Regions from separate parts of the Yersinia massiliensis genome, predicted to be linked through region 1. Evidence: predicted binding sites of a transcription regulator. Region 1 holds the regulator's gene; each other region holds the start of a gene.

Region 1 (10,206 bases):
TAGGATCTTCTGCGAGGTAAAAACGGATCATATCCGGCACATAGGGGTAGATAGATTTATCATCTGCCACGCCAGTGCCAATGGCGTTAGCCAGCACCACGCCCCCTGCGCGATAAACCGACAGCAATCCGGGGACACCTAACATGGAGTCAGGGCGGAAAGCCAGCGGGTCGAGGAAGGCGTCGTCCACTCGTCGATAGATAACATCAATCTTGCAAGGGCCAGCAGTCGTCCGCATAAAGACTGCGCCTTCTTTGACGAACAGATCGGCGCTTTCCACCAACTCAACCCCCATTTGTTGCGCCAGAAAACTGTGCTCAAAGTAGGCACTGTTTAAGCGACCAGGGGTCAACACCACCACGGTAGGGTCATTGATGGGTGTACTTTCACGCAGCGTTTGTAGCAGATGAGAAGGGTAGCGTTCCACCGGTGCAATGCGTTGTTCCGCAAAGAGTTCTGGGTAGAGCCGCATCATCATTTTGCGGTTTTCCAGCATGTAAGAGACGCCGGATGGCGTGCGTAGATTGTCTTCCAGCACATAATAGAGGCCGTCACTATTACGAACCATATCGACGCCAATAATATGTGCGTAGATATTTTGGTGCAGATTGACCCCTTGCATGCAGGGCTGATATTGATCATTGGCGAGCACTTGCTCTGCCGGAATGATCCCTGCTTTGAGGATATGTTGGTCGTGGTAAATATCATGGAGAAACGCATTCAGCGCTTGTACACGCTGGCGAATGCCTCGATCTAACATCTGCCATTCACTGGCGGGGATAATGCGCGGCACGCTGTCGAACGGGATTAACCGCTCCGCACCGTCATCGTCGCCATACACGTTAAAGGTAATACCCACCCGATGAAACAGCAGTGCAGCTTCTTCACGCTTGCGCGCAATCGTCAGCTGATCGGCCTGTTGTAACCATTGCCAGTAGGCGTCGTAATGGCTGCGGTGTTGTCCCTGCGCCAGTAACATTTCATCGAAAAATCGTGATGCGGAAAGGTCGATGTTCAGCATTATCACCTCGCTAACAGAACAGGCTGTAGTGGGGATCAGGCATAAACTGTGCCAGCTCGCCAAATAGGCAAAATAAGGGGGGTTAGTACAAATTTAGCACTATTAGGGTGCAATTGGTGAGCAGGGTGCTTTATTTATGGGCAGAAAATGAGGACATCAGCAGGGTGATGGTCTGCGATAGCGCATCCGGAAAGAGGGGCGATATTGACGCATGAGAACAAGAACGGCTGGCAATCACCAGCCGTATTCGCAATGACATCAGAATTAACGACGTACTGCGATAGCTTCGATTTCGATTTTGACGTCTTTTGGCAGACGAGCGACTTCAACACAAGAGCGCGCAGGGAATGGCGCATTGTGCTCATTAAAGAACGCTTCGTAAGTGGCATTAACGGTGCTGAAATCATTTAGATCTTTCACGAATACCGTGGTTTTCACGATATCGGCAACTTTCAGGCCCGCAGCTTCAACGATGGCTTTGACGTTTTCTAGCGACTGACGAGCTTGTGCAGAAACATCGTCGGCCACTAGACCGGTTTTAGGATCAACGGGGATCTGGCCGGAAGTCAGGATCATGCTGCCAAGGTCAACGCCTTGGACGTAAGGGCCGATAGCGGCAGGGGCTTGTTCAGTGCTGATAATGCGTGACATGTAGACTCCTGATTTATGTAATGCGGAAAAGAGGTCCCCTTCATCTTTCGCTAACAGGCACGTAAACGGCCTGATGAGATCAATGGGATATTATTATCTCTGCCATTATAAAGCTGGGATGAATAACGGCAACCGGCGCGAACTCAGTTTGCTGCGGGTTGCCGTGCTAATTCGTTTACAGTGCTTAATCTGCTTGCAACACGACCTGATGATCGAACTCTTTCTCGCAATATTGGCATTTCAGGTGAATTTCACCCTGACTGGCTTTCACTTTGAAGCTGGAGTCGACCGGTTCATTGTGGCTAATGCAGTTGCTGTTTGGGCAGGTGAGAACGCCGTCTATCCGCTCTGGCAGGCTCAGCGTCAATTTCTTCACTACTTCGTAGTTATCGATGCGGTTGACGGTGGCATCTGGCGCATACATCGCCAATTGGTTGGCTTGCTGTTCGGTCAGGAAGGTATTTTCTATCTTAATCAGGTCTTTACGGCCTGAACGCTTAGAGGGCAGATTTAAGCCGATAGTAATACGTTGGTCTGTGGCGGTCAGTTTGAACAGCGACAATAATTTGAAGCCGATTTGCGCCGGAATATGGTCAATCACGGTGCCGCATTTGATCGCTTCAACCTGTAGTTTGTAATCTTGAGTCATGTTCAATCCTCCCTCAAAGAGCCAATTCAGCGTTTAACACCAGAGCCAGCAGCGCCTGACGTGCGAAAATCCCGTTACCTGCTTGTTGGAAATAGTAGGCATAAGGCGTTTTATCGACATCGGTAGTGATTTCATCAATCCGCGGCAGGGGATGCAGGACTTTGAGATTATCGCGTGCGCCATTCAAATCCGACGCGCGTAGAACAAATTGCGCTTTGACATTGGCATATTCTGACGGATCAAGGCGCTCTTTTTGTACACGGGTCATGTAGAGAATATCCAGATTGGCGACCACTTCTTCGATGCTTTCATGCAGGCTGTATTCAATTCCTTTTTCATCCAGCATTTGCAGGATGTAAGCAGGCATTGCCAGTGCATCGGGGGCGATAAAGAAGAAGCGATTGCCATCGAATTTGGCCAGCGCTTGCGTCAGTGAATGCACGGTGCGGCCATATTTTAGGTCACCGACCATGGCAATATTGATGTTATCCAGCCGCCCTTGGGTTTCCTGAATGGTGAATAAGTCGAGTAACGTTTGTGTTGGGTGTTGATTTGCTCCGTCACCTGCATTGACCACGGGGACATTGCCGGAGAACTGTGCTGCCAAGCGGGCCGCGCCTTCCTGTGGATGGCGCATCACGATGGCATCGACATAGGTGCTGATGACCGACATGGTATCTGCGAGTGTCTCGCCTTTTTTGCCCAGCGAGGTGTTGCTGCTGTCAGAGAAACCGACCACCGATGCACCCAACCGATGAATCGAGGTTTCAAATGACAAGCGGGTGCGGGTCGAAGCTTCGAAAAAGCAACTGGCGATCACTTTGTGTTTTAACAGCTCAGGTTGCGGACGACTTTTTAGGCTGGCGGCGGTGCGCAATACCAGTTCCAGTTCATCGCGACATAAGTCGTTAATTGAGATGATGTGCTTGTGATACAACGGGTTGGCCATTTTCGCTCTCCTGTGTGACTGCCCGTGGTCGCGGGCTACCCTGGTGTTTTTATACCCGTTATCTTTTTATTGGCAGATTGGGTATGCTCAGTTTTTACGCAGTAATGTTAAATTCAGTGCCGATCGGCAGACAAAAAAAAGCCCCTCAATGAGGGGCCTTACGGGATCGGTTTAGCAACGGGAGAGACCAAGGCACTTGGCTGCCTGCTGGCTGGTCATTTTCAACAAAATGACGATGTAGAGCGAAATCTAAGCAGCTTTTCATCATATCTCCCGGCAAATTGTGGCGAATTATACTCGCGTGATTTTTCTCTGCAAGGGGTAAAAGCCGCATTTTTTATGATTAGCAAACGATTACTTTTTTGTTGATATTCGATTCGATTAGGTGATCGGTTCGGTTGACATGAGATCGGCGATCACCTTGGCTCTGATGCCTCAACCGCCAATGGGTCACAAGCGCGTGACCCCTTGGAACCCTGCGCTTGCGCACGTATCGCTTGTCCACTGCGTGGATTCCCTCACTCATCGTTTCGGCTGACGGACGGCTTTACGCGGGTCCCTCCGCGCGACGCCTAAAACGGGCGTCCTGCCCGTTTTCCTTGCCTTCTCTCTTCACTCGGCAGCTCAAATGTGCTTTTAAACTTCAAAATCAAAACCATGGTTTTTAGGTCTTGGGTCTTGGGTCTTGGGTCTTGGGTCTTGGATCTTGGATTGTGAATTGTGGGTTTTGACCTTGAGCGCAATCAGGAATATTGCCGACAAAGATTGCAGGCCGAATGAGCCGCATGGACGCGGCGAAAGGGGCTGTCGAGCTGGGAGCGAGTCAGCGCCGGTTCGATAAGCCGGCAAGCTGTAGGAGGGAATGGCGAAGCCACAATATTTCGCGCAAAGGCGCGGGTGTTGGGCCGCCGCCCTGCGGCCCGACTCGGTTGAGGCGACACAGATAAAGTGACCACCGAACGAATATCAACCGAAACCAGATCCAGTCCTCAACCAAACCAGATCCAGCCCTCAACAGAAACCAGATCCGATCCTTAACCCCGTGTGCCCCCTAATCCTCATCAAACCCCGAATTAAACAACTCAATCACCGCAGCCAGTGCTTGAATCTCATCAGGGCCGGTCGCTTCGACTTCAATCTGACGGCCTTTGGCTGAATCTAGCATCAGCAGTGCAATCACACTGCTGGCTTCAGCTTCGGTCCCACTGTCATTACGTAACATCACTTCTGCATCAAAACTCTGAACCAATTCGAACAACTTCATCGCGGGTCTGGCGTGCATCCCCAACTTGTTCTTGATTTCAACAGTCTGTTTGATGGTCATTATTTACGTTTTTCCAGAGTGCGGTGACGTGATTGCACATTCTTGCCACGCGCGCGGAAATAATCAGCCAATTGTTCAGCAACATAGACTGAGCGGTGCTTACCGCCAGTACAACCAATGGCTACCGTGAGATAACTGCGATTATTGGTTTCCAGCATCGGCAGCCATTGTTCTAAGTAGCTACGCGTCTGGTAAACAAAGTTATGCACTTCGGTGTGGCGATCAAGGAAGGAGATAACCGGCTTATCCAAACCGGTCATTGGGCGTAATTTTGGATCCCAATGTGGGTTTGGTAGGAAACGCACGTCGAAGACGTAATCAGCGTCAATGGGAATGCCGTGCTTAAAGCCAAAGGACTCAAACACCATCGTCAGCTCACGCTCGCGTTTACCCAATAGGCGAGTACGCAGCATTTCAGCTAACTCATGCACTGACATTTCTGAGGTATCGATAATCAGATCCGCCCGTGAGCGCAAAGGCTCCAGCAGATCACTCTCTTCATCGATAGCACTTTCTAATGATAGGTTTTTAGTCGACAGCGGGTGCAGACGACGGGTATCACTGTAGCGACGAATCAGGGTATTGCGGTCAGCATCTAAAAAAAGCAACTGCGGCGAAAAGCTGTCTGGCAACTGAGTCATGGCATGCTCAAATACCTCAGGTGATTCAGGCATATTGCGCACGTCTATACTTACCGCAGCAGAAATATTTCTATCGGCAAGCGTGCTCGCCAATTGTGGTAGTAGAACCACAGGCAAGTTATCGACACAGTAAAAGCCCATATCTTCCAATGCGCGCAAAGCAACAGACTTCCCTGAACCGGAACGGCCGCTGACAATCATCAGCACCATGTGAGTGACTCCCCTTGGTATCTGTACCTATCATCTTTCAAGTTGCCAGTGTGTTGAGCACTTTCTGACAGCGAGAAATCTATTGGATATACATTAAGATTCTGTATTCCGGCTATATGAGCAGAACATGACAATTAAAACAGATAGCACTGATTACGCTGTCTCTGGCGGTAATTCGGTCATGATCTGATAAAGCTCGTCATCACTTTGTGCTGCGCGTAGGCGACGACATACTGTTTTATCAGCTAATCGCTTGGCCACTAAAGATAAAGTGTGTAAATGAGTTTTACATTGATCTGCCGGAACCAACAAGGCAAATAATAGATCAACAGGTTGATTATCAATAGCATCGAAGGCAATCGGTTGTTCCAAACGGAGAAATACGCCCACTGCACGCAGTGTGTCTTCCTCTAACTTGCCATGAGGTATCGCGATGCCACTGCCAATGCCTGTACTGCCCATACGTTCGCGGGTCAATACAGCATCGAAAACGACCTGTGAAGGCAAGTTAAGCTGTTTGGCAGCTAACTCGCTGATAATTTCCAAAGCCCGTTTTTTACTGGAGCAATGTACGGAGCTTTTGGTGCACTCGATATTTAATACCGAGCTTAATTGCAATGCTGGATCGTTGGTCATCTCATCTTTCACTTAAGCGCTGTTTTAAGCCTGACTCTACGGATAGTCGGTAGAGCCAGGCTATGTAGCGAGGGTAGAACCGCCGTTAGATAAACTAACGACTAGGATTCTTAATGTTGTTTCAATTTATCTTTATGCTTGTTCAACTGGCGAGCCAGCTTATCAACCAAAATATCAATAGCTGCGTACATGTCTTCCTGCTCTGAACTTGCGTGCAACTCGCCGCCATTCACATGTACCGTCGCTTCTGCAATTTGTTTAACTTTTTCGACACTTAAAACCACATACACCTGGTTAATGCGATCAAAATATTGCTCAAGTTTGGCAAATTTAGTGGTAACAAACTCGCGTAATGCATCGGTTATTTCGACATGAAGTCCGGTAATATTGAGCTGCATAGTGTCTTCCTTCTCAGTTCAGGTCAAACCAACTGTTTACGTTGATTTGACGGCGGGATGGATAACGACTCTCTGTACTTCGCGACGGTACGCCGTGCCACCATGATGCCTTGTTCGCACAAAAGCGTGGTCAGTTTACTGTCGCTAAGGGGTTTGGCAGGGTTTTCTGCCGCAACCAATTTTTTCACCAGTGCACGAATTGCTGTCGAAGAGGCTTCGCCCCCGCTCTCAGTATTGACGTGGCTGGAGAAGAAATATTTCAGCTCGAAAATCCCGCGAGGACTGTGCAGGAACTTTTGCGTCGTCACTCGAGAAATTGTCGATTCATGCATATCGACGGCTTGGGCGATATCCGCCAGCACCATGGGTTTCATAAATTCAGGCCCATTTTCAAAAAAGTCGACCTGCTGTTCTACGATACAACGTGCAACCTTGAGCAGTGTTTCATTGCGGCTTTCAAGGCTTTTTATCAACCATTTTGCTTCTTGCAGATTGCTGCGGATGAACTGCCCGTCGCTATCATTGCGGGTATTACTACCCATTGCAGCATAGTGTTGATTAATTTTTAGGCGTGGAATGCTATCGGCATTTAGCTCGACCGTCCATTTATCTTTGTCTTTATGGACCAAAACATCGGGAATAACATACTCAGATTCCCCTGTATTGATCGACTGGCCAGGGCGCGGATCCAGTGACTGGATCAGGGCTATCGCTCCCTTAAGTGTATCTTCTTTTAGCCGACTTAAACGGATCATTGTCCGGAAATCATGGTTACCTAGCAAATCCAGATAATTACTCACCACCAGACGCGCTTCGGCAAGATAGGGGGTGTCTTTGGCGTATTGCGAGAGTTGTACTAACAGACATTCGCGCAGGTTACGCGCCGCCACGCCGATAGGATCAAAGTGTTGGATCCGCTTGAGAACGGCCTCGACTTCGTCCAGTGCAATGTCTTCGCCCCCCATACTTTCCAGAATATCTTCCAGCGGGACGGTGAGATAGCCTGTTTCATCAACAGCATCGACAATTGAGGTCGCGATAGCTGCGTCCGTTTCAGAGAAGGGCGTGAGATCCACCTGCCACATAAGATAGTCTTGTAGCGTTTGGGTGGTTTCACCTTGATAGACGGGCAACTCATCATCGCTGTAATCATTGCCTGTGCCTGATGGCGTACCTGCGGTATAAATCTCATCCCAAGTGGCATCGAGAGGTAACTCTTCAGGCATATCGGCTTGTTCCAGCGCTTCGCGAGTATCAAGCGATTCACTGTCTACTGTTTCTTTGGTGTCTACCTCTTCATGAGGGTCAGTTTGCTCAAGCAGTGGGTTGCTCTCCAGCGCTAACTGAATCTCCTGCTGGAGTTCAAGTGTAGAAAGTTGCAACAGACGGATGGCCTGTTGAAGCTGTGGAGTCATTGCCAATTGTTGGCTGAACTTGAGTTGCAAACCTTGCTTCATAATGCGGTATCAATTTTCCTTTATGACTGGCGAAACGGCCTTGTTACGAGCATCGGTAGATGATTAGAGACGGAACTCTTCACCTAAATACACGCGTTTGACTTGTTCGTCAGCCAAAATTTCCTGTGGTGTGCCATGAGCGATTAAGTGGCCCTGGCTTACAATATAAGCCCGCTCACAAACGTCTAACGTTTCGCGCACGTTATGGTCGGTAATGAGTACACCCAAACCACTGTCGCGCAGATGCTCAATAATTTTTTTAATATCGATAACTGAAATGGGGTCAACACCCGCAAACGGTTCGTCCAGCAAAATAAACTTAGGATTTGCTGCCAGCGCACGGGCGATTTCCACACGGCGACGCTCACCACCAGACAGCGATTGCCCCAGATTGTCACGTAAATGCGTGATATGGAACTCTTCCATCAACTCGTCAGCCCGTTCTTGCCGCTGTTCAGTCGTCAGATCTTTACGGATTTCCAGCACCGCCATCAGGTTATTAAAAACACTTAAACGGCGGAAGATTGAGGCTTCCTGCGGTAAGTAGCCAATGCCGCGACGGGCGCGTTCATGGAGAGGCAAGAGGCTGATATCTTCATCATCAATCACAATACGCCCGGCGTCACGCTGGACAATGCCGACAACCATATAAAAGGTGGTGGTCTTACCCGCGCCGTTTGGCCCCAGCAGACCCACAATCTCACCTGACTTTACACTCAGGCTCACGTCTTCGACCACTTTACGGCCTTTGTACGCCTTAGCCAGCTTTTCTGCGATTAATGTTGCCATAAATGATTACTTACTCTTCTTTTGGCCTGACGCTGCTGGCCCTTTGTCTTGTAATTGGGACGGTAATAATACGGTTGTGACGCGATTGCCTTTATCACTGAAGGCTTCCATCTGCTGTTTTTTCACCAGATAAGTAATGCGGTCACCTTTGATATTACTATCAAGTTGCTCCAGATAAGCATTGCCAGTCAACACCACAAAATCATTCGCGACTTCATAGCGCAATTTTTGACCGTGGCCTTTGACGGGTTTACCGCTGTCTTGCATTTGGTAGAAGGTAACAGGATTGCCGTAGCCTTCGATGACCATTTTGCTTTGGTCACCGCCAGGGCGGGTGACAACCACTTTATCGGCCTTAATTTCAATGGTGCCTTGTTTGATAACGACATTGCCGGTAAAGGTGACGGTGTTCGCCTCCATATCCAACGCTTGCTTGGCAGAATCGACCATGACGGGCTGATCGGTATCACCCGTTAAAGCCAGCGCTGGCAGGCTGGTGGCCAAAAGTGAACTGGCAAGTAAAAGAAGGCGAATGTTATTTTTGGATTTCATAAGAGGTTTTAACCTTTTCAATCAGCTCAGCGGTTTTATCCCGCAAGTTACCACGCATTTTCATGCCGTTAGACTTGAATCCAACCCCAAAGAGGGTCACTTCATCGTCTGAGGACACATCCTGAGTGATCAAATTAACCTGGGCGTTATCGGTTCTAATTTTTTGCAATTGCGCATCGGGTGTCAGGCTATCGACCTCAACATGACCATATAAATACAGCATTTTATCGTCGGTCAGTTTGGCGCGATCTGCCCGAACTGTCCAAGTGGCAACGGCATTCTCGTCAAACATCGTCATGACCGGTTTAGTAAACCAAGTCAGCTCTTGGGCGCTGAAGTTCTGAACTTCCTCTGCCACTAATTTGTAATTCAATTGCCCGACCGGATTAAATACCACTGTCACCGTATGCTGGCTTTGCGACGATGGCTCATTATTGTCTGCCTCCGTTGGCATACTTTGCTGATTGAAGCCGGACATATTCCAACCAATCAAAGCCAAAACGATCAATGCTAGCGCTAGGGTTATCCATAGCCTTGTTTTACTCATATCGACAATCCTTTGGCACCGTCGAGTTTATCCTGGGCCAATAAAATCAAATCACATATCTCACGTACTGCACCGCGCCCGCCATTAATTTGCGTCACGTAATGTGCTTTGGGAAGAAGTAACGGATGGGCATCCGCCACCGCGACAGATAACCCGACTTGGGCCATGACTGGCCAATCAATCAGGTCATCGCCAATATACGCCACCTGCTCAGGTTGGCAGTTTAATGCTAGCAATAATTCATGGTAAGCCACCAGTTTATCAGATTGTCCTTGATAAAGGTGGGTAATGCCTAAGGTGTTGGCGCGGTCTTCCAGTAATTTGGCGCGACGGCCCGTAATAATAGCTACTTCAATACCCGAGGTTATCAGGCAGCGAATAC
Region 2 (10,206 bases), 530 kb from region 1:
GCAAGGCAACAAAAGAGTGAATCCCGATGAGCTTACATCAGTAAGTGATTCAGGTGAGCGAGTGAAGCTAACACAGCGGCGGTTTCAACCTGACAGAGGATATCCTCAAAGGCATTGGAGTTGCAGCAAGGCAGCAAGAGAGTGAGTCCCGATGAGCTTACATCAGTAAGTGATTCAGGTGAACAAGTGAAGCTAACACAGCTGCAGCTTCAAGGACGAAGAGGATAAGAACTCAGGGCGCTTTCGGCGCCCTAAGAACAAAGAAGAATTAACCTTCTTTAGGACCGCGACCTGCACGCTTACGATCGTTTTCCGTCAGATGACGCTTACGGATACGGATTGATTGCGGGGTCACTTCAACCAATTCATCGTCATCGATGAATTCTAGAGCCTGTTCCAGCGTTTTCTTCAGGAAAGGAACCAGAGTGGTTGCTTCGTCAGTACCGGATGCACGCATGTTGGTCAATTGCTTACCGGTCAGACAGTTTACAGTCAGGTCATTAGAACGTGAGTGAATACCGATAATCTGGCCTTCATACACTTCTGTACCGTGACCGATAAACAGTTTGCCGCGGTCTTGCAGTTTGAACAAGGCGAATGCAACTGCTTTACCTTGGCCGTTAGAGATCAGTACGCCGTTTTGACGTTGGCCGATTTCGCCCGGACGCACATCGTCGTAGTGACTGAATGTGGAGTACAGCAGACCAGTACCTGAAGTCATGGTCATGAATTCAGTACGGAAGCCAATCAGGCCACGGCTTGGGATCATATAGTCTAAACGAATACGACCTTTGCCATCTGGAACCATGTCCTTCACATCACCTTTACGCTCACCCATGGCTTGCATGACTGAACCTTGGTGCTGTTCTTCGATGTCCAACGTTACGCTTTCAAATGGTTCTTGATGGCGACCGTCGATAACACGGTTGATAACTTTAGGACGAGATACAGCCAGCTCGAAACCTTCGCGGCGCATGTTTTCGATCAGAACCGACAGGTGAAGTTCACCACGGCCAGATACGCGGAATGCGTCAGCGTCTTCAGTTTCTTCAACACGCAGTGCAACGTTATGGATCAACTCTTTATTCAGGCGGTCAAGGATCTGACGTGAAGTCACGTACTTACCTTCTTTACCACAGAACGGAGAGGTGTTAACGCAGAAGTACATGGTCACAGTTGGCTCATCTACAGACAGTGCTGGCAATGCTTCAACAGCATTCACGTCACAGATAGTGTCAGAGATGTTCAACTCGCCCAGACCGGTGATAGCAATGATGTCGCCCGCTTCAGCCAGTGTGGTTTCGATACGTTCCAGACCCATATGGCCCAGTACTTTACCGACTTTACCGTTGCGAGTTTTACCTTCGCTATCGATAACAGTCACTTGCTGGTTAGGTTTAACGACACCACGTTTGATACGGCCGATACCGATAACACCTACGTAGTTGTTGTAGTCCAACTGGGAGATTTGCATCTGCAATGGACCGGTGCTGTCTACGTCTGGCGCAGGCACATGGTCAACGATTGCTTGATACAGCGGGGTCATGTCTGCCGCCATATCATTGTGGTCTTCACCGGCGATACCCATCAATGCAGATGCATAGATGATAGGGAAGTCCAGTTGTTCGTCGGTAGCATCCAAGTTCACGAACAGGTCAAACACCTGATCCACAACCCAATCAGGACGCGCGCCCGGACGGTCAACTTTGTTAATTACCACGATAGGTTTCAGACCATGAGCAAATGCTTTTTTGGTCACGAAACGGGTCTGCGGCATCGGGCCATCCATTGCGTCGACGACCAGCAGCACAGAGTCAACCATAGACATTACACGCTCAACCTCACCACCGAAATCGGCGTGTCCTGGGGTATCCACGATGTTGATGCGGTAGTCTTTCCAGTTAATGGCGGTATTTTTCGCGAGGATGGTTATCCCACGCTCTTTCTCCAAATCGTTGGAGTCCATTACACGTTCAGTTGCTTCAGTACGTTCACCGAAAGTACCAGATTGTTGTAGCAACTTATCGACCAGGGTAGTTTTCCCATGGTCAACGTGCGCAATAATGGCGATGTTACGCAGATTCTCGATCACAGCTTTTTTGCCTCAGGCATTTAGAAATAGCGCGCTATTGTACACGTAATAAGCGAGGGACTAAACAAGATCACAAACTTCTCTTATAAACAACCTAACGGCGGTTAGTTTGTGATCCCTTTCACGGTGCAAAAATAGCCTCCCGGCCCATTCTTGCACCATTATAGTGCTCAATGGCGCAAATGAAGCACCAGAACAGTGCAATATTGCTATCCTGGTGCATACTGACTATCAGTAGACCCCGTATGATATGGCATAAACGGGGGGTTTGGAAAGTTGGCATAGATTTCGCAATGTATTTTAGCATGATTCGTTAGCGCGAATAACTGTACGAAATAAATAGTGACAAGTTTGCTGTTTTGAGTGATACGAAGGCCATAACCCTATTAGTAATACACGGTAATCGTTCCACGACGACGACTATGACAAATCCAGGAGATATAAGTATGTCCGCTGAACATGTTTTGACGATGCTGAATGAGCACGAAGTAAAATTTGTTGATTTGCGTTTCACCGATACCAAAGGTAAAGAACAGCACATCACCATTCCAGCTCATCAAGTCAACGCTGACTTTTTCGAAGAAGGCAAAATGTTTGATGGCTCCTCGATTGGTGGCTGGAAAGGCATTAACGAATCCGACATGGTACTGATGCCAGACGCCAGCACCGCTGTTATGGACCCGTTCTTCGAAGATTCCACACTGATTATCCGTTGTGACATCCTTGAACCAGGCACCATGCAAGGTTATGACCGTGACCCACGTTCTATCTCTAAACGTGCTGAAGATTTCCTGAAATCTTCAGGTATCGCCGATACCGTCCTGTTCGGGCCAGAGCCAGAATTCTTCCTGTTCGATGACGTTCGTTTTGGTAGCAGCATTCGTGGTTCACACGTCGCTATCGATGATATCGAAGGCGCATGGAACTCAAGCACTAAATATGAAGGCGGCAACAAAGGCCACCGTCCAGCTGTGAAAGGCGGTTACTTCCCAGTACCTCCAGTCGATTCTTCACAGGATCTGCGTTCTACCATGTGTTTGACCATGGAAGAAATGGGTCTGGTGGTTGAAGCGCATCACCACGAAGTCGCCACAGCAGGTCAGAACGAAGTGGCTACCCGCTTCAACACCATGACCAAAAAAGCTGACGAAATTCAGATCTACAAATACGTGGTACACAACGTGGCACACGCATTTGGTAAAACAGCGACCTTTATGCCAAAACCAATGTTTGGTGATAACGGTTCAGGCATGCACTGCCACATGTCTTTGTCCAAGAACGGGACTAACCTGTTCGCTGGCGACAAATACGCAGGCTTGTCTGAAATGGCGCTGTTCTACATCGGCGGTATTATCAAGCACGCTAAAGCAATCAACGCCTTGGCTAACCCAACGACTAACTCTTACAAGCGTTTGGTCCCAGGTTACGAAGCGCCGGTCATGTTGGCATACTCTGCCCGTAACCGTTCAGCATCTATTCGTATCCCTGTGGTTGCGAGCCCGAAAGCACGCCGTATTGAAGCGCGCTTCCCGGATCCAGCTGCTAACCCATACCTGTGCTTCGCAGCACTGCTGATGGCTGGCCTTGATGGCATCATCAACAAAATCCACCCTGGTGATGCGATGGACAAAAACCTGTATGACTTGCCACCGGAAGAAGAAGCAGAGATTCCAAAAGTTGCAGGTTCACTGGACGAAGCAATGGCTGCATTGAACGAAGACCGCGAGTTCTTGACCCGTGGTGGCGTGTTCACTGACGACGCTATCGATGCTTATATCGAATTGCGTAAAGAAGAAATGGACCGCGTTCGTATGACTCCGCACCCAGTTGAGTTCGAACTGTATTACAGCGTTTAATTTTCAGTTTTAGCTTTAGTTTTTTTGTTGCCGTGGAAACTTTTGGCCCATCTTTAGATGGGCTTTTTTCTCCACCTTTCAAATAGCTAATCAATTATACCCAAGACAATTGAATTCGCGCGATAGCCGTGAATGTCGATGATAAAGGGTATTGATGCACCTAAAATGTGCAGGAGTCTGCGTAATGGCAACAGGCACGCTGCCCGATGCTGGGCAGATCCTTAATTCTCTCATTAATAGCATTCTGCTATTAGATGACTCTCTGGCAATTCATTATGCCAACCCTGCTGCGCAACAACTGCTGGCGCAAAGCTCTCGTAAACTTTTCGGTACACCCCTCCCTGAACTATTAGGCTATTTTTCCCTGAATATCACTTTGATGCGGGAAAGTCTGGAGACTGGGCAAGGTTTTACCGATAACGAAGTGACGCTTGTTGTTGATGGCCGCGCGCATATTTTGTCACTGACGGCACAATCACTGCCGGAAGGTTTTATACTGCTGGAAATGGCACCGATGGATAATCAACGTCGGCTAAGCCAAGAGCAATTGCAGCATGCACAGCAAGTTGCAGCCCGTGATTTAGTGCGAGGGCTGGCTCACGAAATCAAAAATCCATTGGGCGGCTTGCGTGGAGCAGCTCAATTATTGTCCAAGGCATTGCCTGATCCGGCGTTGCTGGAATACACCAAAGTGATCATCGAACAAGCTGACCGTTTACGTAATTTGGTTGACCGCTTATTAGGCCCACAACGGCCCGGTCAGCATGTAACGCAAAGCATCCATCAGGTCGCTGAACGAGTCTGCCAGTTAGTCTCGCTGGAAAAACCCGATAATGTGACGTTAATCCGTGACTATGATCCGAGCTTGCCGGAGCTGGCCCATGATCCAGACCAAATTGAACAAGTGCTGCTGAATATCACCCGCAATGCATTACAGGCTTTGGGTGAAGCAGGTGGCACCATTACTCTACGCACGCGCACCGCTTTTCAGGTCACTCTTCACGGCATGCGCTATCGTTTAGCGGCAAGAATTGATATTGAAGATGATGGCCCTGGTATACCAACGCAATTACAAGATACCGTTTTTTATCCAATGGTAAGTGGTCGCGAAGGCGGTACGGGCCTTGGCTTATCGATTGCCCGAAATCTTATCGATCAACATTCGGGTAAAATTGAATTTAACAGTTGGCCGGGACACACCGAATTCTCGGTTTACCTGCCTATTCGCCAGTGAGGTTTCTATGCAACGAGGGATAGTCTGGATCGTCGATGACGATAGCTCCATCCGCTGGGTGCTTGAACGCGCACTGACAGGAGCCGGTCTGAACTGCGCAACATTTGATACCGCTAATCAGGTGTTGGATGCATTGGCGACTCAAACCCCAGATGTGTTGTTGTCAGATATTCGTATGCCTGGCATGGATGGATTGGCACTGCTAAAGCAGATTAAGCAGCGTCACCCAATGCTCCCGGTCATCATAATGACGGCACATTCTGATTTAGATGCCGCGGTTAGCGCCTATCAGCAAGGTGCGTTTGATTATCTGCCAAAACCTTTTGATATCGATGAAGCGGTCGCTCTGGTTGAACGAGCCATCAGCCATTATCAAGAGCAGCAGCAACCTGCACGTAGCCAGCCCGCCAGTGGCCCAACCGCTGATATTATCGGTGAAGCACCGGCGATGCAGGACGTTTTCCGCATCATTGGTCGGTTGTCCCGCTCATCAATCAGTGTATTGATCAACGGTGAATCAGGGACCGGTAAAGAATTGGTCGCTCATGCGTTGCACCGTCATAGCCCGCGCGCGAAAGCACCTTTTATCGCCCTGAATATGGCGGCAATTCCGAAGGATTTGATTGAGTCTGAGCTGTTTGGCCACGAGAAAGGCGCGTTTACTGGTGCTAATCAGGTGCGTCAGGGCCGTTTCGAGCAAGCTGATGGCGGCACACTGTTTTTAGATGAGATCGGTGATATGCCGCTGGATGTGCAAACTCGTCTGTTGCGGGTACTGGCTGATGGGCAATTCTATCGGGTCGGGGGTTATGCGCCGGTTAAAGTCGATGTGCGTATTATCGCTGCGACTCACCAAAATCTCGAATTACGGGTTCAGGAGGGGAAATTCCGTGAGGATTTATTCCATCGCCTCAACGTCATTCGGGTACATTTGCCGCCGCTACGTGAACGCCGTGAAGACATCCCGCGTCTGGCTCGCTATTTCTTACAAGTGGCCGCCAAAGAGCTGGGGGTAGAAGCCAAGAATCTGCACCCTGAAACGGAAGTCGCGCTGACTCGCCTACCTTGGCAGGGTAACGTTCGCCAACTGGAAAACACTTGTCGTTGGCTGACCGTGATGGCTGCTGGGCAAGAAGTGCTGATCCAAGACCTTCCCTCTGAGCTGTTTGAAACCAGCACGCCAGATGCTTCTGGCCAGCGGACACCGGATAATTGGTCAACGCTGCTGGCGCAATGGGCAGATCGTGCACTGCGCTCAGGCCATCAAGATTTATTATCAGAAGCACAACCCGAGATGGAACGGACGCTGTTAACCACGGCATTGCGCCACACTCAAGGCCACAAGCAGGAAGCAGCACGCCTGTTAGGCTGGGGCCGCAATACTCTAACGCGTAAGTTGAAAGAACTGGGGATGGAGTAGGAACGAGTTGTTGGAGATCCTGCCACCGGTTCGACGTGAAGACCACCCTCAACGCTGAGGGTGGATTTTATCATCAGATCACGCGGGAGAACTGCTGTTTACGCGCTTGTTGACGTAGATAGATATCAAAACACATACAAATATTACGAATGAGTAAGCGCCCACGTGGTGTGACTCGAATACCCTTTTCATTCCGCTCCACCAGCCCATCTTGCTCAAAGGGCGCGAGTAGCTCAAAATCTTCAGCAAAATAATCCGCAAAACGAATACCATAATTCTGTTCAATCGGTTGATAACTGATTTGGAAATTACAAATCAGCGTTTTTATCACATCACGACGTAAGCAATCATCTTCAGTCATCGTCAGGCCGCGCCACAATGCATTGCCTCGTTGTTCCACGCAGGCATAGTAAGTTTTCAACTCTTTTTCGTTCTGCGCGTAACTGTCGCCCAACATGCTGATGGCTGAAACCCCTAAACCGAGTAAATCACTCTCGCCTTGGGTGGTGTAGCCTTGGAAATTGCGATGTAACTTCCCTTCCCGCTGTGCAATAGCCAGCTCATCGTCTGGACGAGCAAAATGATCCATCCCGATAAACTGATAGCCGGATTCGGTTAAGAAACGGATGGTGTGCTGCAAAATATCTAACCGCTGTTCTGCACTAGGCAAATCTGCATCTTTAATTTTGCGCTGCGCGGCAAACAGACTCGGTAAATGGGCGTAATTGAAAACGCTCAGGCGATCAGGGTTGAGCTCCGCCACTCGTTTGAGGGTAAATGCAAAACTCTCAGGTGTTTGTTTGGGTAAACCATAAATCAAATCGATATTGGTTGAGTTGAAGCCGAGAGCTTTAGCGCGCGCAATCAGAGCAAAAATGAAATCTTCGTCTTGCTCACGGTTAACCAAGCGCTGAACTTCTTTATTGAAATCCTGCACCCCCATGCTCAGGCGGTTAAAACCTTCAGCACGAAGATGATCAAGCACATCCAGCTCAATTTCACGCGGGTCCACTTCAATCGACTGCTCCGCACCGGGCAGGAAATCAAAATTATCACGCAGCAAATTCATCAGGTGGGTGATTTGCGTTTTATTCAGATAAGTGGGTGTACCGCCGCCCCAATGCATTTGGCTGACCTGACGGCCGGCGAACAACACGGCACGCTGGCGGATCTCTTTTTCCAACACCGCCAGATATTCATCCGCTTTGTGTTGCTGGCGCGTCACCAACTTATTGCAGCCGCAGAAGTAACAAAGTTTATGACAAAACGGAATGTGCACATACAGCGATAATGGCCGCTGCGGGTAACGCTTTACCGCATGCTGAAAAGCCGTTTCATTAAAATCTTCTTTGAACTCAAGGGCTGTAGGGTACGAGGTATAACGCGGCCCTGAATAATTATATTTTTGAATCAGGGATAAATCCCAAACTATCGCGTGCTCAGACATGCTCACTCCTTCCGATATTTGCGCTTACCGGGCCGATTAAGGGGCAGATGTTTTCGTTGTCTGGCCGCAGTAGCGCTGCGCAAACGTGATCGACGTTGCGACAGCCGCCATAGTTTACCCAATAACCACAATAGATAACATGTTAGTAGTAGGGCTATTGTCGGAATGATCCATTGCATCGCTTAAAATTTGTCGTTTGGATTACCGCCTTTCAGCAATTTCAAAATATCTTCCGGCTTTTCTTCTTTCTCTTCGTCGTCTTCATCGTCGCCCAGCTCAATACCCAATTGCTCCATCAAGGCATCAATGCGGTCCAACGTCAGATCAACGTAAGCCTGATCTTCTTTGCTCAATACTTCGTCGTTATCCAAGCGATCCAGCAATGCATCTAAGCGTTCATCATTTTCCAGCTTAGAAAGCTCTTCTTCTGGCGTCAGGCGAGGTTTAGCTTCGGTTTTTGCCACCGGCTTAGTGGTTGGCTTAGCTTTTACCTTGCTATCAACCACCAGCGGGACAGGCACTTTGCTGCCTAAGCGCGGATCTTTCTCTTGAGACTGGGTTTGCCCCTTCTTATTGCTACTCTCAACGTTGCTTCTCGCACCTGAGCGATTGCCACTGTGTTTTTTCTGACGTTTACGCTCACGCGCTTCAAGATCAAGCTCTACGCGGGTCTTTTTAATGCGCTTTGGTGTGCCAGAGCTTTTCGGGCCTGCAATATTCGCGCGTGGTGCTTTAGTTGGCTGCTTCATAACCTGTGCTCTTAATGAGTATGGAATTGGATTGAGTATATACCCGTCAACTTAAAATATATTGGGTATCGGATTGGGCCGGAATCTAGCAGAAAGCAGAGAAAGAAAAAAGGCGGCAGATTAACCTGTCGCCTTTTTTCGCACCTTCTGCGGAAGGATATCCTTACAGCGCATCCTTGCACTTACATAACATCCCGGTTTCTCCATCCTGCAATACGCCATCCTTACCGTTCCCCCAACCTTGGAGGCAACTCATCCGGCGCTCCGGCCTGCATCCTTGAACATCCTTTTACATTCGCTCCGTGTATCATCCTTGGCTCATCGTATATCCATTACGTTCCTTAAGCATCAGCTACTCATCCTAAGTAAATTTGCTCCTTGCTAGCACATCCCGCGCAACCAGAAAACAAACATCTGTTTGTTTTTATTCAAAAAAAAACTTATAAGAGAAATAGCTCTTGATGAGAATAGCTCAATTTTAATAAAGACTTTCTTAACAATTCCTCAATGATAGGCTATTAACTTTCGCGACAATGACCGCTAACTCACAAAAATGGCAATTTCATTAGGGAAAATAAAAAGCTGCCGAATCCCAATGTGCATACCTTGATAAGTGATGCAACGAGCGTAAGCAATCTCTCTTATGGCAGCAAGTTCGGAAGGGAAAGAAGATAAACCCCCTTTTTTGGTCCTGATGCAGTTATAATCGCCCGATGTAAGCTATCTCTCACGGAGACGACAAATTTTGACTATTAGAAACTATAACTACCACATGACACATTTCGTCATCAGTGCTCCGGATATCCGCCATCTACCACGTGATGAAGGTATCGAGGTGGCATTCGCTGGCCGCTCAAATGCCGGTAAATCTAGCGCACTCAATACGTTAACTAGCCAGAAAAGCCTGGCTAGAACCAGTAAAACGCCGGGGCGTACCCAGCTAATTAACTTATTTGAAGTGGTTGAAGGTGTGCGTCTGGTTGACTTACCTGGCTATGGTTATGCTGAAGTGCCAGAAGAGATGAAACTCAAGTGGCAGCGCGCACTAGGGGAGTATTTGCAGAAACGCAACTGCCTGAAAGGGTTGGTTGTGTTGATGGATATTCGCCACCCACTGAAAGATCTAGATCAACAGATGATTACTTGGGCTGTTGCCGTCGGCACGCCAGTTCTTCTATTACTGACTAAAGCAGATAAGCTGGCATCAGGTGCTCGTAAGGCACAACTGAATATGGTACGAGAAGCCATTGTTCCTTTTATGGGGGATATTCAGGTTGAGGCTTTCTCATCATTGAAAAAGATTGGCGTCGATAAGTTGCGGGAAAAACTTGATACTTGGTTCAGCGAGATCCCACCAGAAGTCATGATTGATGAGTATGACGATCAAGACGAGTAACACATCCCACCA
Region 3 (10,206 bases), 1.8 Mb from region 1:
ATCACCCGGCGAATGGAAGGCATCTGTCAATATGCAACAGTCCGGTCCAGCCAAGCTTATCGTGTTGGGTGAGGTTGAGACTTCTACAGGTGGGTATGAGGTTACGCTTGAGCATGGTGAAACAGAGCTCAATCCTGCTATTGTAACGTTGGATCTCAAAATCGTCCCACCACCCGCCGACGCAATGGTATCGCAGATGATTACACCTCATGCGGTAAAAGCTGAAGTACCTGAAGTGAGCCGGGATCTGAAGCGAGTTGTAATCAACTGTGGCGAGGGAAAGCTCATGGAGATAACAGAAATCTCAGTGCTGAACTGATCAACCCATTGGGTGATGTTGCCCTGTATTTTAAGGGCATCTATCAACCCGACAATAGCGAGCAACCCCTTTCCCGTACCACGTATAGGTGATTGAACTACATTGATTAGCGCCTTAGGTGATAAACAAAAGTTATATCACTGCCGTTCAATGCAAAGAACAAGGGGATAACATGATGAATATCATGCAGTTAGCTGAAATGGTGGAGGCCCTGCCAGCTACATCCCGGCACACACCTCGCCTGCTGCGGCTGCTTCCTTCCGGACCTGACCGAGTTCACAAGTTAGTGTTGCGGGAGAACCAACAGGACCTCCATTGACGTTGACGGCTCCTTGTACTCTGGAGCGGTGGGCATTATCAGCCATGCCCCGCCAAATAGCAAGGTAACACAAGCTAACCGGTGGATTATTGCTCACTCACCTTTAGCTCAGCATTTATTCCAACAAAAATATCATCGCCACTGTTATTTATTTCGTGCGAAGCTATCTTTTGTGGCGATAATACAACCCAATATGATGCCGTCGTATTATTGAAAACCATCCTAAAAGTCAGAGTAATCCAGCCATGTCGAAAAATCAGGATGAGCATGATAACCCACCAATAATGGACAGCTTTCGCCAACGGGTATTCCAAGTGGTTGCCGCAATTCCCTATGGGCAGGTGACGACTTATGGGGATATCGCGCGGCTAATTGGTTCACCTAGAGCAGCGCGTCAAGTTGGTGGCGTTTTAAAGCGTTTACCGGAAGGTTCTGCATTGCCATGGTATCGAGTCATTAACCGACACGGTGAAATATCGCTAATTGGTGATGATTATCTTAGGCAAAAAAACGCCTTATTGGACGAAGGCATTGAAATTGAGGTAACGGGTAGAATCGATTTACAACGCTATCGTTGGCAATACCGTTAAGATCAGCGCCACCGCATAGTAGGAATGCAGTGACGACTGAAAACGTCCAATCACGACGCATAACAACCAAAAACGACCAGACTGTTGACAAATACCAGCAGCCCCTATCGCAAACGGCGAGAACAAGCCGAAGAGTAAAGCGTCCGCGCCAAGGATGGCGTGGCTCGAGCCATCAGGGATGATTTTACGGCGTCTTTACGATCTGCTTATTCTCGCCACAACAGGCACATTGTCAGCAATCTCAACTACTGTATTGTCGCCTCACTTGAGGTGGTCGCCGGAACCGTTTCTATCGCAACAGCAGTGGCTGGGACCAACGTTATATTGGCCTGTGTACCCGCACCATGATTTATCACTTCTTGGAAAGTATCCGTGATAAACATTAACTGTCCGTTATGGGTGATAGCCGCACTGACAATAACGCGCGCGTTAGGTTGGATATCTGAGGGGTTAAATGGCAGCGTAAATGTAAACGGAGCCTGCTTACCCTCGGTGCGAATGGCTTTCTGAGCAATGACCCGTGACGGTGCATCAGCCAATGAAGCATCCGACAGCGTCACCGTCACAACGGCATCAGGTGGCAATGCAATGCGCTCGCGGATGTTCAATGTCCCCTGCACCGCAGGTTGTGCAATAGGCGCTGCCGTCGCTGCACCAGCAGGCGCAGGAACCGGTACTTCAACCCCTTGTTGCGCACCGACGGTTAAGCTCATCACAAGTGCTGCCCCACTCGCTATTTGCCAAAATTTTATGGATTGCCAAGGTTTCATAGGTCGCACTCCTTCTTATTATTAAGATGCTGACTATTCACAGAATAAGCCCGCGTTTAATAAGTGGCTTCAACCACCTAGCAAGCTAATTATAGCACGATCTGCTGATACTGACCGTTTACGCCAAGATTCAGCCATTTATCAGACGATTCCTTAAAATATGTAGATAAACACAACCGGGATCACAGCAATATATTGACGCACCCCCAACAGATTCAGCACACTGTGGCAGTACTCATCATCAAGGGCCACAATCATGAGCCAGCCATTAGCAAAACTGCTCGATCTACTCCATCTGGAAAAAATTGAAGAAGGGATCTTTCGTGGCCAAAGTGAAGATCTCGGTTTACGCCAAGTTTTTGGCGGACAGGTCGTCGGTCAGGCGATTTATGCCGCCAAACAAACTGTCCCTGTTGATCGCATCGTTCACTCATTTCACAGTTATTTCCTCCGTCCAGGGGACAGTAGCAAGCCTATTATCTATGACGTAGAAACGTTGCGTGATGGCACCAGCTTCAGCGCCAGACGGATCAGCGCGATTCAAAATGGTAAACCTATCTTCTACATGACCGCCTCGTTCCAAAGTCAGGAAGACGGGTTTGAGCATCAAAACACCATGCCGAACGTACCACAGCCGGATGGTTTGATGTCAGAGACTGACATAGCACGTCAATTTGCACATTTGATCCCTGAAAAAGTGCGCGAGAAGTTTATTGGTAACCAGCCCATTGAAATGCGCCCCGTGAAATTCCATAACCCACTGCAAGGCTCGGTAGAAGAGCCAAATCGCTATGTTTGGTTCCGTGCCAACGGCGAGATGCCCGATGACTTCCGAGTTCATCAGTATTTACTGGGCTATGCTTCAGACTTTAATTTCCTCCCCACCGCGCTGCAACCACATGGTATTGGCTTCCTAGAACCTGGCGTGCAGATTGCCACTATTGACCACTCGATGTGGTTCCACCGTCCGTTCCGTTTGGATGACTGGTTGTTGTATGCCGTAGAAAGCACATCAGCTTCTGGTGCTCGCGGGTTTGTACGTGGACAGATCTACAATCAGCAAGGTGTGTTGGTTGCGTCTACCGTGCAGGAAGGTGTTATTCGTTTACATCGGTGATATTGAATAACGGTGCTGCTCAATAACGGTAGTACTCAATAAATAAAAGGGGCGATGTTTCCATCGCCCCTTCTGCCCATCATCATTATTATTTATCTTTTACATCTCAGTCTGTTTCGACCGTCTAACAAACATCTTTCTGACTAATATTCTTATTGGTTGTAAGCATTCTCACCGTGGCTGTTCACATCCAGACCTTCGCGTTCTTGCTCTTCTGGTACTCGCAGACCCACAATCAAGTCAGCAATTTTAAAGGCAACGAATGCAACAACACCGGACCAGACCAAACACACACCAACGCTGAACAACTGTACACCAACTTGATGACCCATAGTGACGCCAGCGGCGTAACCTGTACCACCCAATGAAGCGGAAGTGAAGACACCGGTCAGGATACAACCGACAATCCCGCATACGCCATGGACACCGAACACATCGCATGTATCATCGACTCGCAGCCATTTTTTCAGTAGTACCACACCCCATAGGCCAGCAACACCACCGATCAAGCCGATAATCAACGCACCACCTACACCCACAGTCCCTGCCGCTGGCGTAATCGCAACCAAACCTGCGATACAACCTGAACAGGCACCCAGTAATGAAGGTTTGCCACGTAAAATCCACTCAGCAAATACCCAAGAAAGAATGGCACCCGCTGTGGCGACTACAGTATTCAAGAACGCAAGGGCAGCAATTTCATTAGCGGCACTCGCTGAACCCGCGTTGAAGCCGAACCAACCAATATACAGAATCGCAGTACCGGTAAAGACCATTGGCAAGTTGTGTGGCTTAAATGCCTCTTTACCAAAACCAGCACGTTTGCCAAGCAAGTAAGCACCGACCAGACCTGCAATAGCGGCGTTAATGTGCACCACTGTACCACCCGCAAAGTCCAACGCGCCGTCCATTGCCAAGAAACCACCGCCCCACACCATGTGTGCCATTGGCAGATAAGAGAAGGTGAACCACAATACCGCGAAAATCAGCACCGCAGAGAAACGAATACGTTCAGCGAACGCACCGACTACCAGTGCAACAGTGATACAGGCAAATGAAGCTTGGAATGCCACATGGATATATTGGTAGAACGTGCCACTTAAACTGGTCAAACCGATGCCTTTCAACATCGCCGTTTCAAAGCCACCGAAGAAAGCATTACCCGCACTGAAGGCTAAGCTGTAACCGTAGAGAATCCACAACACGCAGACGAGTGCGAAAGTGACAGTGACTTGCGTCATCATCGATAATACGTTTTTGGAACGCAGCAAGCCGCCGTAGAACAGGGCAATACCGGGTACGGTCATAAACAGCACCAACGCGGTGCAAATCATCATAAAAGCATTATCAGCTTTGTCAGCTACAGCCGTTTCAGCAGCCATTGCCAAAGAAGGCAGCATCGCTACCGCACTCAGGCCCAACACGGATAAAAGTTTTTTCATCATCAACCCATCCCTATTCACTAAATTTGAGCCTGCAAATTACAGTGCTGCTTCGTCTGTTTCACCAGTACGGATGCGAATAACACGTTGCAATTCAGCAACGAAAATTTTGCCATCACCAATCTTGCCGGTATAGGCAGCCTTACTGATCACATCAATGACTTCATCCAATTGATCATCAGCAATGGCAATATCAATTTTAACTTTGGGTAAGAAATTAACGCTGTATTCAGCTCCCCGATAGAGTTCTGCATGTCCTTTTTGGCGACCAAATCCTTTCACTTCGGTTACGGTCAGCCCCTGAATACCCACAGAGGATAAGGCTTCACGCACATCCTCCAGCTTGAATGGTTTGATCACCACGGTAACCAGCTTCATATTTGCCCCTTCTCGAATTAAGTCGAATTTAAGTCTCCACGAAATAGATAAAGCAAAGGCTATGCCATAAATATTAATTGCAGAGAATTAGTCTAAAAATGGCGATCAGAGGGCGGTTGAGATAGGCAACCCAGATACGATGGCGTTGGACTGATAGTGCTGTGTGTTTTTTGCGCACCAAATTAGTGCGACACGCGTCACAAAAGTGCACGGACGTATCGATGCGTGATTAGGCTGCAAGATATTGGTGCGCTATAGACGCTATTTTTCCAGATTTTGGTGCATTTGCAGGGTGTTTCGATGGAAAAGGAGTTTGACGTGCTGCGCCTAAAAGAAAGCGAGGCCATTTGGCCCCGCAGCTTACCCTTTAATTTACTGCGCTTTCTAATTGGTCAATGGCAGCTAAATCTTCGCTGACTAGCTGCAACTGGTACATTTGATAATAACGGCCATGAGCCGCGAGCAGCTCTTGGTGCGTACCTTGCTCAACTGCCACACCGCGGTGCAGAACTAAGATGGTATCGGCATCGACAATAGTTGAGAGGCGATGAGCAATCACGACTAAAGTGGTTTTTTTCCGAATCAGCTGCAATGCCCGTTGGATGGCCTGTTCAGTACCAGAATCAATGTTCGCGGTTGCTTCATCCAAAATCAAAATTTGCGGTGCTTGTACCAATACCCGAGCCAGCGCGAGTAGCTGTTTTTGCCCAACCGATAAGGTATTGCCCTGCTCCCCTAACAGGCTATGCAACCCATCAGGTAGCGCATGAACCAATGGCGCAAGCTGTACCGTTTCCAAAGCATCCCAAACTTGCTGCTCGCTAATGTCACGACCTAAGGTGACATTGGCAAAAAAGGAATCGGCCAACACCACAGGGTCTTGTTGCACCATGGCAACGCCTTGGCGCAAAGTCTGATGGGATAGCTCGGACAACGGTCGACCATCAAGCAATATCTCGCCTTGCTGCACCGGATAATAGCCCATTAATAAATTAGCCAGCGTACTCTTACCACTGCCCGTATGCCCGACCAGAGCGACAAACCCGCGTGAAGGTACCTCAAGCGAAATATTTTGCAGCACCATTTTATCGTGACGATAAGCAAAGCTGACATTATTCACTTGGATGCGGCCGCTGGTCAGCGGACGGTCATCTGTTCCGTAGCCTTGTTGAGCGCGATCCATCAGATCAAAAATACGCTCCCCAGCGACGACTGCCTGTTGCAAGATTGACTGCTGAGACGTCAGTTCAATCAATGGCTCATTAAGCCGACCAAGGTAGTTGATAAACGCATACAACACCCCTACCCCAACCGAACCTTCAGGGCTAAAACCGAAAAGAAGTAACAAACCGCATAGCACCATGGCAGAGAACAAACTCAGCAAGGGACGTAATAGAAAACCTTCTAAGCGCAATGTTTGCATCCGCGCCATATAATGCGCGCGGCTAGCAGAATCCATACGCTCACCGAAACGTGCTTGCTGGCGGAATTGCTGAATGACACCCATACCATTGATAACTTCGTTAAAACCGTCGTTGATATCAGCGAGATAAGCCCGAACACGCCTGACTATGGGTGTGCTATAGCGCTGGTAGATAGCCATCACCACCAATACTGCGGGGAAAATGCAGATCGAAATCAACGCCATGCGCCAATCTAGACTGAACATCGCCACCAGCATCGCGCCAATTAATGCCGCACTTTTGAGTACCGTTGATACCACCATCACATATAAATCTTTGATGACTTCAGTGTCATTAGTAACGCGGGAAATCAATTGACCCACGGGCTGGGTATCAAATGCACTGAGGGGCTGGCGCAAAGCAGCATCCATGACTTCAATGCGTAACCGCTGAACGACCCCGACGGCAGCACGGTTAAACAGTAATGCCTGAAAATAGTGCAATGAAGCAGCCAGTAATTGCAGCAGTAAATATGCCACCGCTAACCCACCGACTAAACCGAGGGGTAGCGTGCCTTTTGCCACTACATGGTCAATAAAATAGCTGATTAAGAGTGGGCCACTGACTTCAGCGGCAGCGGCGACCCATAGCATCAATACCGCTAACCCTAATGGTTTACGATATGGGGAACCGTAGGAAAGTAAGCGTTTTAATGTCGGCCAAAGTTTTAATACTGGCAAAAACTTTACCGTCGGCGAAACTTGTTGAGACTTACTCATCCGTTTTAGCCTCCGGTTCACCATCATCAAGCGCAGCTTCTAATTGCTGATAACGGTACATCTCGCGATACCAACCCGATTGATTGACCAATAAGTTATGTGCGCCACGCTGCATCACACCGCCGTGTTGCATCACCAGAATTTCGCTGGCCTCCGTTAAAGCTGAAAGACGATGAGCGCTGATAATCACAGTACGACCCTCACCCCAGAGGCGCAGATTTTTTAAGATGTCATGCTCTGTTTGGCCATCAACCGCAGAAAGGGCATCATCCAGAATCAAGATCTCCGTCTCCAGTAATAGTGCCCTCGCAATGGAAATCCGCTGTTTTTGCCCGCCGGACAGCATCACACCGCGCTCACCAACTTCAGTGTCATACCCCTGAGGAAGACGCAAAATATCTTCATGTACGCTGGCTAAACGCGCGGCCCGTTCGATTTGTTCCTGAGTGGCATCAGGCTTACCCAACGCGATGTTGCCTGCGACCGTATCAGAGAACAAAAAGGGGGTTTGGCTGACCACAGATAAACGCCCACGCCAGTCATGCAGACGAATATCAGACAGTGAATGCCCTTGATAACAGATAGCGCCGTCATCAACATCAAACTGCCGCTGAATCAATGCCAGTAAGGTGCTTTTACCTGAGCCTGTTGGTCCACAAAGCCCTAACATCTGCCCTGGCGCCAATTTCAGTGCCACATCATGTAATGCTGGCTGCTCCGCTCCTGGATAGTAGAAGTGGCGAATATTGACGACTAACGAACCACGTTCGTTAGACAATTCGATGTGACCGTCTTTCACCACCGGTGCTTCATCCAGCAAACTACGAATACGGCTATATGCCGCGCTGCCGCGCTCGACGATATTAAACATCCATGCCAGCGCCAACATTGGCCATATCATTAATCCTAAATACATAACAAAACTGGTTAGTTGCCCCAGCGTAATGCTGTGATTAACCACCATCCAGCTACCACCACCAATGGCTAACAGATTAGCTACACCGATCGCAATATAAATGGTGGGATCAAAACGGGCATCAATACGCGCAACATACATATTCTTTGCGCCAGCTTCGGCGGCGACCTGCGCAAATTGCTGTGATTGATTATCTTCCAGACCAAAGGATTTGATCATGCGGATACTGGTCAAGCTCTCTTGCGCCTGATTATTGAGATTAGAAAATGCCCCCTGCGCCGATTTAAAACGCTGGTGTAGTTGGTCACCATAGTATTTGATCACTATTGCCATCACCGGCATGGGTAACAACGACAACAACGTCAGTTCCCAGCTAATTTGGGTACTCATGACAATCAGCACCGCGCAGCCCATTACCAGCGAATCCACTAGCGTCAGCACACCTTCACCCGCAGCAAAGACCACACGGTCGACATCGTTAGTGGCACGCGCCATTAAGTCACCAGTACGATGACGCAAATAGAAACCGGGAGCCTGGCGACTCAGTTGGCGATAAAAATTCGATCGTAGCTCTACAGCCAATTGATAGGATGCACCAAAGAGTAAAACCCGCCAGACATAGCGCAGTAAGTAGACCACGATTGCCGTCACTAACATCACACCGACCCACACCAGTAACATGTTGGTCGACATCTGTTTTGTACTGATGCCATCCACTATCACGCCTACCAATTTGGGCGGCAGTAATTGCAAGATAGCAATAATGATCAACAGCAACACCGCACCCACATAGCGACGCCACTCTCGGCGGAAGTACCAGCCTAATTGTGCAAACAATCTCACGCAGTTTTATTCCATGGTCTGATACCGAATAGCGTCGGTATTATTTCGCTCAAAGCGACAGGAAAGTAGAGTACCATCGTTAAAATGGCTTTTGACTCAAAAAGTTTTCTCACTCGGGCACCGGTAGCATCGTTGTGTATTTGATCTTCTCCATCGCAAAACTCGATGTCACATCAATCAGGCCCGGCACACCATTCACCATACGTTTGTAGAAGTTATCGTAACTTTTCATATCGGCGACTTCTACCTGCATCAGGTAATCATATTCGCCCGCCATACGATAGAATGCCAACACCTCAGGCATTTTCTTGGTGAATTCGACGAAAGCTTGATACCAATCGCTATTATGCTGCTGCGTCTTAATCAGCACAAATGCCGTCAGCCCCAGCCCTAACTTTTCGCTATCCAGCAAGGCAACGCGGCCACGGATAAATCCTTCATCCTCGAGTCGCTTCAGGCGCTTCCAACAGGGTGTTGACGTCAAGTTGACTGCTTCCGCCAGAACTTGCAGTGACTGCGTGCAATCTTGTTGCAACATACACAGCAGCTTGCGGTCTGTTTTATCTAGCATAACTACTATCCATGGAATAATTTTCTACCATTTGGCGACAAAGAAGGAAAAATGGCAACGTTTTTTTCTTTGAAAGTCGATATCATGGCTATCATTAGATGACTCTTAATATACAGGCCAGCAAATGACCAATACTTGGGTAAAAAATGCTATCAGTGAAATAGAAGCTGATTTTCAACGCTCCGCTGATACCCACTTGATTCGCCTCAACCTGCCGACCTTTCCTGGTATTTATCTCTATTTAAAAGATGAAAGTACTCATCCGACCGGTAGCTTAAAGCACCGTTTAGCCCGCTCATTGTTCCTCTATGGGCTGTGTAATGGGTGGATCACGGAAGGGACGACTATCATTGAGGCTTCTTCAGGCAGTACAGCCGTGTCTGAAGCCTATTTTGCCCGTCTAATTGGATTACCTTTTATTGCGGTCATGCCAAGTTGCACTGCGAAGCGAAAAGTTGAGCAGATTACTTTCTATGGCGGCCGCTGCCATTTTGTCGACCATGCAGGGCAAATCTATGCAGCATCGGAGCAATTGGCGCGTGAACTAAATGGCCACTATATGGACCAGTTTACGTATGCGGAACGAGCAACTGACTGGCGTGGCAATAATAACATTGCAGATAGTATCTTCCGCCAAATGGCACGTGAGCCTTTCCCGGTACCGGACTACATTGTGATGAGCGCGGGCACGGGTGGGACTTCCGCCACCTTGGGTCGTTATATCCGCTATCAAGGTCACGACACCCAACTGATGGTGGT

What was found. Region 1 encodes sigma-54, which starts transcription at its own class of promoters, with help from an activator protein. Its sites were predicted from a motif close to GTTGGCACANNTTTCGCTNT; they were not measured.
Positions count from the first base shown of each region.
Region 2: glnA (glutamate--ammonia ligase) is a predicted target of sigma-54. The motif match lies at 2,368-2,387, and genes of this name have one in related genera.
Region 3: glnK (P-II family nitrogen regulator) is a predicted target of sigma-54. The motif match lies at 4,985-5,004, and genes of this name have one in related genera.

Region 1 is NZ_CP028487.1:453,668-463,873, forward strand. It holds gene DA391_RS02030 (circularly permuted type 2 ATP-grasp protein) at 1-1,021, opposite strand, end outside; gene ridA (2-iminobutanoate/2-iminopropanoate deaminase) at 1,286-1,672, opposite strand; gene pyrI (aspartate carbamoyltransferase regulatory subunit) at 1,857-2,321, opposite strand; gene pyrB (aspartate carbamoyltransferase) at 2,335-3,270, opposite strand; gene npr (PTS phosphocarrier protein NPr) at 4,322-4,594, opposite strand; gene rapZ (RNase adapter RapZ) at 4,594-5,445, opposite strand; gene ptsN (PTS IIA-like nitrogen regulatory protein PtsN) at 5,599-6,081, opposite strand; gene hpf (ribosome hibernation promoting factor) at 6,192-6,479, opposite strand; gene rpoN (RNA polymerase factor sigma-54) at 6,503-7,936, opposite strand; gene lptB (LPS export ABC transporter ATP-binding protein) at 8,000-8,725, opposite strand; gene lptA (lipopolysaccharide ABC transporter substrate-binding protein LptA) at 8,732-9,277, opposite strand; gene lptC (LPS export ABC transporter periplasmic protein LptC) at 9,261-9,824, opposite strand; gene kdsC (3-deoxy-manno-octulosonate-8-phosphatase KdsC) at 9,821-10,206, opposite strand, start outside.
Region 2 is NZ_CP028487.1:4,904,732-4,914,937, forward strand. It holds gene typA (ribosome-dependent GTPase TypA) at 269-2,092, opposite strand; gene glnA (glutamate--ammonia ligase) at 2,539-3,948, shown strand; gene glnL (nitrogen regulation protein NR(II)) at 4,133-5,182, shown strand; gene glnG (nitrogen regulation protein NR(I)) at 5,190-6,602, shown strand; gene hemN (oxygen-independent coproporphyrinogen III oxidase) at 6,676-8,049, opposite strand; gene yihI (Der GTPase-activating protein YihI) at 8,232-8,798, opposite strand; gene yihA (ribosome biogenesis GTP-binding protein YihA/YsxC) at 9,544-10,194, shown strand.
Region 3 is NZ_CP028487.1:3,595,200-3,605,405, forward strand. It holds gene DA391_RS16825 (hypothetical protein) at 1-319, shown strand, start outside; RNA gene ffs (signal recognition particle sRNA small type) at 529-625, opposite strand; gene DA391_RS16840 (MGMT family protein) at 884-1,228, shown strand; gene DA391_RS16845 (YbaY family lipoprotein) at 1,474-1,998, opposite strand; gene tesB (acyl-CoA thioesterase II) at 2,255-3,115, shown strand; gene amtB (ammonium transporter AmtB) at 3,268-4,557, opposite strand; gene glnK (P-II family nitrogen regulator) at 4,597-4,935, opposite strand; gene DA391_RS16865 (SmdB family multidrug efflux ABC transporter permease/ATP-binding protein) at 5,303-7,117, opposite strand; gene DA391_RS16870 (SmdA family multidrug ABC transporter permease/ATP-binding protein) at 7,110-8,876, opposite strand; gene DA391_RS16875 (Lrp/AsnC family transcriptional regulator) at 8,986-9,447, opposite strand; gene DA391_RS16880 (PLP-dependent cysteine synthase family protein) at 9,572-10,206, shown strand, end outside.